DNA from 3 places in the Bacillus sp. OTU2372 genome. Region 2 is predicted to be linked to each of the others. Evidence: riboswitches for the same ligand, from Rfam matches in the RefSeq annotation. Region 2 holds a riboswitch; each other region holds the start of a gene.
The links. Region 2 has a riboswitch for cobalamin ahead of AAHB15_RS10350 (DUF4430 domain-containing protein). Riboswitches for the same ligand answer to the same signal wherever they lie in the genome.
Positions count from the first base shown of each region.

Region 1: another riboswitch for cobalamin. It lies ahead of AAHB15_RS24855 (ribonucleoside-diphosphate reductase subunit alpha); the one in region 2 lies ahead of AAHB15_RS10350 (DUF4430 domain-containing protein).
Region 3: another riboswitch for cobalamin. It lies ahead of AAHB15_RS23185 ((2Fe-2S) ferredoxin domain-containing protein); the one in region 2 lies ahead of AAHB15_RS10350 (DUF4430 domain-containing protein).

Region 1 covers NZ_JASATK010000024.1:36,943-39,216, reverse strand. Annotated here, with positions in the region: gene metE (5-methyltetrahydropteroyltriglutamate--homocysteine S-methyltransferase) at 1-560, shown strand, start outside; cobalamin riboswitch at 647-827, shown strand; gene AAHB15_RS24855 (ribonucleoside-diphosphate reductase subunit alpha) at 1,177-2,274, shown strand, end outside.
Region 2 covers NZ_JASATK010000004.1:189,303-191,576, reverse strand. Annotated here, with positions in the region: gene ribH (6,7-dimethyl-8-ribityllumazine synthase) at 1-450, shown strand, start outside; cobalamin riboswitch at 581-768, shown strand; gene AAHB15_RS10350 (DUF4430 domain-containing protein) at 900-2,274, shown strand, end outside.
Region 3 covers NZ_JASATK010000020.1:35,231-37,504, forward strand. Annotated here, with positions in the region: gene AAHB15_RS23180 (alpha/beta fold hydrolase) at 1-259, opposite strand, end outside; cobalamin riboswitch at 546-732, shown strand; cobalamin riboswitch at 910-1,093, shown strand; gene AAHB15_RS23185 ((2Fe-2S) ferredoxin domain-containing protein) at 1,221-1,604, shown strand; gene cobJ (precorrin-3B C(17)-methyltransferase) at 1,658-2,274, shown strand, end outside.

The DNA of each region.
Region 1 (2,274 bases), on a different contig from region 2:
TGGCAAATCAAATTGCCCTTGCACTTCGAAAAGAAGTAGAATTGCTAGAGGAAAATGGAATTAGCATGATTCAAGTGGATGAACCAGCTCTCCGTGAAGGGCTGCCATTAAAGCGTGAAAACTGGGACAGCTATTTGAATGCAGCGGTTTATGCCTTTAAACTTTCAACCACATCCGTGCGAAATGAGACCCAAATTCATACCCATATGTGTTATGCGAATTTTGAGGATATCATCGAAGCGATTAACGCTCTTGATGCGGATGTCATTTCAATTGAGACATCCAGAAGTCATGGTGAATTACTTTCCGCGTTTGAAGAGAATACCTATGATAAAGGTGTTGGTCTGGGAGTTTACGATATTCATAGTCCTCGAGTACCTGCACTTGAAGAAATAACGAAAAACATCGAGCGTGCGCTCCAAGTCCTTGAACCAAAGGTGTTCTGGATTAATCCTGACTGCGGCTTGAAAACCCGCGGGCTAGAGGAGACAGTTGCTGCATTGGAAGTAATGGTTGAGGCTGCGGAGCAAGTTAGAGAGAAACTAGTGGTGAAAAAATAAAATACTTGTAAAAGTGTAAGTAGTATACTATATTAGTTGATATACAATATTTAGTGTTTGTTTTTAAATATAGACACTAAATATAGATAATAACCAATGAAAATGGTGTCTATATATAGACTTAATAGGGAATCTGGTGTAAATCCAGTACTGTACCCGCAACTGTAATTGCTGACGAAATAATCGCATCCACTGTCTTTGGACGGGAAGGGATTAGAGTAGGGTGGAAGCATAAGTCAGGAGACCTGCCATTTTTATAGCGTGTTATCTTCTTCGGGAAATGGGAAGATAGAACGAGGGGTATTCTGACTAATACAGTGATGTTGCTGTTTTACTAGATCAATCCACGTTTTATTAAACCCATCTTCTCTGAAGATGGGTTTTTTACTGTTGTTAGAACAAGTAATAATGACTGAGCGGTTGGCCGAAAGGCGGTATTGGGGCACAAAGGAAGATAATTGTTACCGAGGGACGTATAAAAAGTTCTAATCGGTCACAAAAGCAGATAAATGTGCCCGTACACTAGTGAAAAGAGTACCAATGGTCATAAAAAAAGATAATTACGACCGAACTCTTCAATATCGGCGAGCGACGGTCACAAAAAAGGGGTAATCATATGAATGTTAAAAATCATCCTGAAATGGATACTGTTTTAGAAGCCATCAAAAGGGCAAATGAAAAATACAAACTAGATACAACACAGCTAGTCCAAAAGATAGCCGAACTAGAGGAATCTTCACGATACGAACAATCATTGCTTTATTCCTTAAATCAAATCTCCATGGAAGATCCCAACTGGACCTTTCTTGCGGCAAACCTATTTTTAAATGATTTATATCATAAAGCAGCCAAACATAGAGGATATGACCAAACAGAAAAATACGGTGATTTTTACAGACTACTTACCTATCTTTCGAAAATAGGAATCTACTCACAAGATCTATTAAATGATTATACCAAGGAAGAAATTGAAACCTTGGGAATGGAAATAGATCCAAACAAGGATGATTTGTTTAATTACATAGGATTATTTTTATTAGCAGACCGATACCTTGCAAAGGATTATGAAGGTAAAACTTACGAATTACCTCAAGAACGATTCATGATCATCGCCATGACTTTAATGAAAAACGAACCAAGGGATAAGAGGATCTCGTATGTAAAAGAAGCATACTGGGCATTAAGCAATTTGTATATGACAGTTGCCACCCCGACCCTCTCGAATGCCGGGAAAAGCTTTGGACAGCTTTCCTCCTGTTTTATTGATACGGTGGACGATTCGTTAGACGGAATTTATTTGAATAATTGGGATATTGCCCGTCTGAGTAAAGATGGCGGCGGTATTGGCATTTATCTTGGAAAAGTCCGTGCCTTAGGGTCCGATATCAAAAAATTCAAAGGTAATTCATCCGGGGTCGTCCCGTGGATCAGGCTGATCAATGATACGGCTGTGAGTGTGGATCAGCTAGGACAAAGACAAGGAGCCATCGCCGTTTACTTAGATGTTTTCCATAAAGACATGATGAGTGGCTTTTTGGATTTAAAAACAAACAATGGAGACGAGAGAAGAAAAGCACATGATATTTTCACGGGTGTTTCCATCCCTGATTTATTTATGAAGAAACTGGAAGAAGTCGATGAAAACGGCCGAAGCAATGGAGAATGGCATACCTTTTGTCCGCATCAAGTCAAACAAATTATGGGGTGGAAGGAT
Region 2 (2,274 bases):
AATTTAGTAGGTAGTGGGTTAAAAGTAGGGATTGTTGTAGGAAGATTTAATGAATTTATTACAGGTAAATTATTAGACGGTGCAAAAGATGCCTTAAAACGTCATGGTGTAAGCGAATCTGACGTGGATATTGCCTGGGTCCCAGGTGCGTTTGAACTGCCGCTAATTGCCCAAAAAATGGCATTCAGTAAAAAATATGATGCTGTAATTACACTAGGAACAGTTATCCGCGGTGCAACACCACACTTTGATTATGTATGTAACGAAGCGGCTAAAGGGATTAATGCCACTGCATTAGCGAGTGGAATTCCAGTCATTTTCGGAGTTCTTACAACAGATTCAATCGAGCAGGCGATTGAGCGTGCTGGAACAAAGGCAGGTAATAAGGGCTGGGATTCAGCAACGTCTGCGATTGAAATGGCGAACTTGATCCGAAATATCGAACAATAAAATGTTTAGCTTTAGCAACAGAGTAAAAACAGGCAAATCTAACGCCTGTTTTTATTCTGAATTATCATTGTTTTTCATATAAGGTATATACAAACCAAACCAATTATCTATATAATGGTCATATCATAAAAAAATAGCACGGTAAACAGGTGCTTAAGTCTTTACTAGACTCTAAGCTTAATAGGGAAGTTGGTTGAATGCCAACGCGGTCCCGCCACTGTATATGGGAGTAACCTATAGATGCCACTGTCGAAAGATGGGAAGGCATAGGAAGCAATGACCATGAGCCAGGAAACCTGCCTGTTTTGAACACCAAAAGTCTACGCGGATAGGAGAGTGTTAAGAATAGGAACGTCTTTATTTGTTTCCGCTTAACGTACATACACTCCTCCTCCTTAATAGGGGGATTTTTTTATGTCTATTTTTATAATGAAAGGAATGCAAGTAGAATGCTAAATAGAAAGAATCTTTGGATGTCTATGCTGTTAGTTTTGATGGTACTGACATACGGCTTGCAAACACCAGTATTGGCAGCAGAGGCAAAACAAGGTACTGTTACAGTCCTTGGACTAGACTCCACACCGGTAGTTCCAGAAAAGACACTCCAATTGGCTGAGAAAGAAACGGCTACCGAAGCATTGATCGATGCGGTTGGTAAAGATAATCTCGAATATACGGATACCAGTTACGGGCCAATGCTCACAGGTATTAATGGAGTAAAAGCGGGGGAAAACCAATTTTGGGCGTTCTTTATTAATGGAATCTCAGCACAAATGGGACCCGATTCTTATGTCCTTCAAAATGGTGACAAAATAACATACCGACTAACCGATTTTACGAAACCACCACTATCCACTGTTTCACTGAAAGTTGTTGATGATAAAAAGAATACAGTTGCTGAACTTTCATCCATTGAAGTAATCGGAAGTCCAAATGCCTTTCAGCTTTTACAAACAGCCTTGGGTTCTGATCAGGTTGGGTTTGAAGAAACAAACTATGGAAAGATGATTACCTCTCTTAAAGGAATTAAAGCGGAAGGATCTAACTACTGGGCATTTTATGTGGATGGGAAAATGGCAACACTTGGTGCAGAGGGCTATCAGCTGCAAAATGGTAACCAGTTAAGTTTTCAACTTGAATCCTTTGAACCAGCACCAGGAGATGGAGGTAATGGTGAGACAACACCAACAACACCGTCAACTCCAACAACACCAACTACTGGAACAGTTACAGCTCAAGATTTGCAAACAGCTGTGAACACTTCAAGTGCTTACGTACTAAAAAACGAAGTTGGTGAATGGCAGGTAATTGCCTTGAAACAAGCAGGAAAAGAAATTCCTAAAAACTACCTTTCTGATGTAAAAGCCATTGTAAAAGAAAAACAAGGAAAGTTTTCAAGAATTACAGATACAGAACGATATGCTTTAGGGATTTTAGCTGCAGGCGGCAATCCGACAAATGTAGAAGGTTATAATTTAATAGAAGCAATTTATAATGGAAATGTGACAAAACAAGGTTTAAATGGGGTTGCATATGCCCTAGTAGCTCTAGACAGTGCCAATTTCACAATACCATCTACGGCCCAATGGACAAAAGCCAAACTCATCAGTTATTTGACAGAACGACAAAACAGTGATGGCGGCTGGGCATGGGACGAAAGCACTACAAGTGATATTGATACGACAGCAATGATTTTAACCGCACTTGCGCCATTTAAGGATCAAGTCGGTGTAAAGGAAAAGGTTAAGGCAGCCGTCGAGTATCTATCTACTCAGTACAAGGCTTCCAAAATCGATAATAGCTCAACTGCAGCCCAAGTGATGA
Region 3 (2,274 bases), on a different contig from region 2:
CCTGCTTAATTTCTAAATGGTCCATTAGTTTTTTTATATCCTCAACGATTAGTGGATAAGTAACAGGTTTTCTTGAAAAAGGACTCCTTCCATGTCCTCGTATATCAAAGGTGATAACCTGAAAATAACGAGATAGTTCTTCTAACTGGTATATGAAATTTATTGAAGTTAGAACGGGCGGATGAATAAATATGATTGGAATCCCTTTACCTTTAACAGTGTAGTAAAGGGTACTCTCATCAACTTCGAGGACTGGCATGATATCACCTCAAATTAATAATACCTTGATTTGCTTTCATTTATTATTTGGTTCATTTTGTTGAATCATACAAAAAAGGCGTTTGGTCTCCCTAGCTTTTTTAGAACTTTAAAATTGTGTCATCATTTTTAATAGGTATAATAATATTCTTATTAAAAAAAGCCAGACAAGATCGATCCTCGGAGGTAAACAACATGGATTATAAAATAAGGGAATTAAAAAAGCACTTGATATATTCTATTTGTTAGACTAGTATAATTATTATCTCTTAAAATTACATATGATTTTGTTAACAATTAGTTAAGATGCCTTAGGGCTTAATAGGGAATCTGGTGCAATACCAGAACTGTCCCCGCAACTGTGAGTGTGGACGAAATAGACAAACCACTGAGACGTATTTACGGACGATACGGGAAGGGTCTAAAGTAGGAAGATACACAAGTCAGGAGACCTGTCTTAGCTTTTAAAGTTTCGATTTCTTCGGGGGTTGAGAAGATGGAACGTCTGGACAAAAAGGATTGTTTATTAACTTTCTTTGTGCTGACGTTTTATCCGTTCAACTAATGTTGAACGGATTTTTTCGTTTTGATGATTCTAAATCATTTTTAATTCTCATAGTTTAGCTTTAGAAGAAACAAGCCTTTTTAACAATTGAATACATTAGGATAGGTGCGCATTAAAAATATGTGCATAATTTGGGAAGTACGGTTTAAATCCGTCACGGTACCCGCCACTGTATGGGGAGTTCATTGCAAATGTCACTGAAGGAATTCGGGAAGACGCAATGGAATGATGAACCTAAGTCAGGAGACCTGCCTATACCTAAAAAGCTTCAATCAACCTACGGGAACATAGGTAGAAGTGCTGAACATATATCGCTATTTTTTGTGTGTATATATTCTGCACCCCTATGTCCATAGGGGTGCTTTTTTTACGTAAAAAACGAAAAGGAGAGTGTGACATGACTACTTGGAATTTACAAGGGACGAAACACCATGTTTTCATTTGCAACGGCAGCAGCTGTATGAGAAAGGGTGGGGAGGAAGCGACACAAGCGATTCGGAACGAAATCACCAATTTAAACTTAGATTCACTCATACATACAACAAGAACAAGATGCAATGGGAGATGTAAGGATGCACCCGTTGCCATCGTCTATCCGTCAGGGACTTGGTATAAAAACGTAACCCCGGAAGTGGGAACTACAATTGTAAAGCGTCATCTGGCGGAAGGTCATTGCCTTCAGGAGCATGCGATCTATCAATATTCCGAAGCAGGATTCATACAGCCAGAAGGCTCGGAATGCATCGAAGGAGTACAAAAAGCGGTTAAAGAAAAGATGTAACAGCGGATAGTAGCTGGATTCAAGTTTGAAATTTTGGAAGGTGGCGTAATAGTGTGAAAGGAAAATTATTGGTGATTGGTTTTGGCCCTGGTGATGAAAAACATATTACCGGACGGGCAAAAGAAGCCATCCAAGAAAGTGATATCATCATCGGCTACAAAACCTATGTTGATTTAATCAAGGGATTAATAACTGGAAAGCAAATCATCAGCACAGGAATGACAGAAGAAGTAAGCCGTGCCCAGGAGGCTGTGAAACAGGCTGAGCTCGGTTACACGGTAGCGGTCATTTCGAGCGGTGATGCCGGTGTATATGGAATGGCAGGACTGGTTTACGAAGTGCTAATCGAAAAAGGCTGGAAAAAAGACTCAGGTGTAGAAGTGGAGGTGGTCCCTGGCATTTCCGCCATCAACTCCTGTGCTGCTTTATTAGGCGCGCCGGTCATGCATGATGCATGTACGATCAGCTTAAGTGACCATTTGACACCTTGGAGCTTGATCGAAAAACGAATCGAAGCGGCCGCTCAAGCTGATTTTGTGATTGCCTTATACAATCCAAAAAGCGGGAGAAGGACAAGGCAGATTATGGAAGCACAAAAAATTCTACTTAAATATCGCTCGCCAGACACCCCTGTAGGATTGGTAAAGAGTGCTTTCCGTGATAGTCAAAA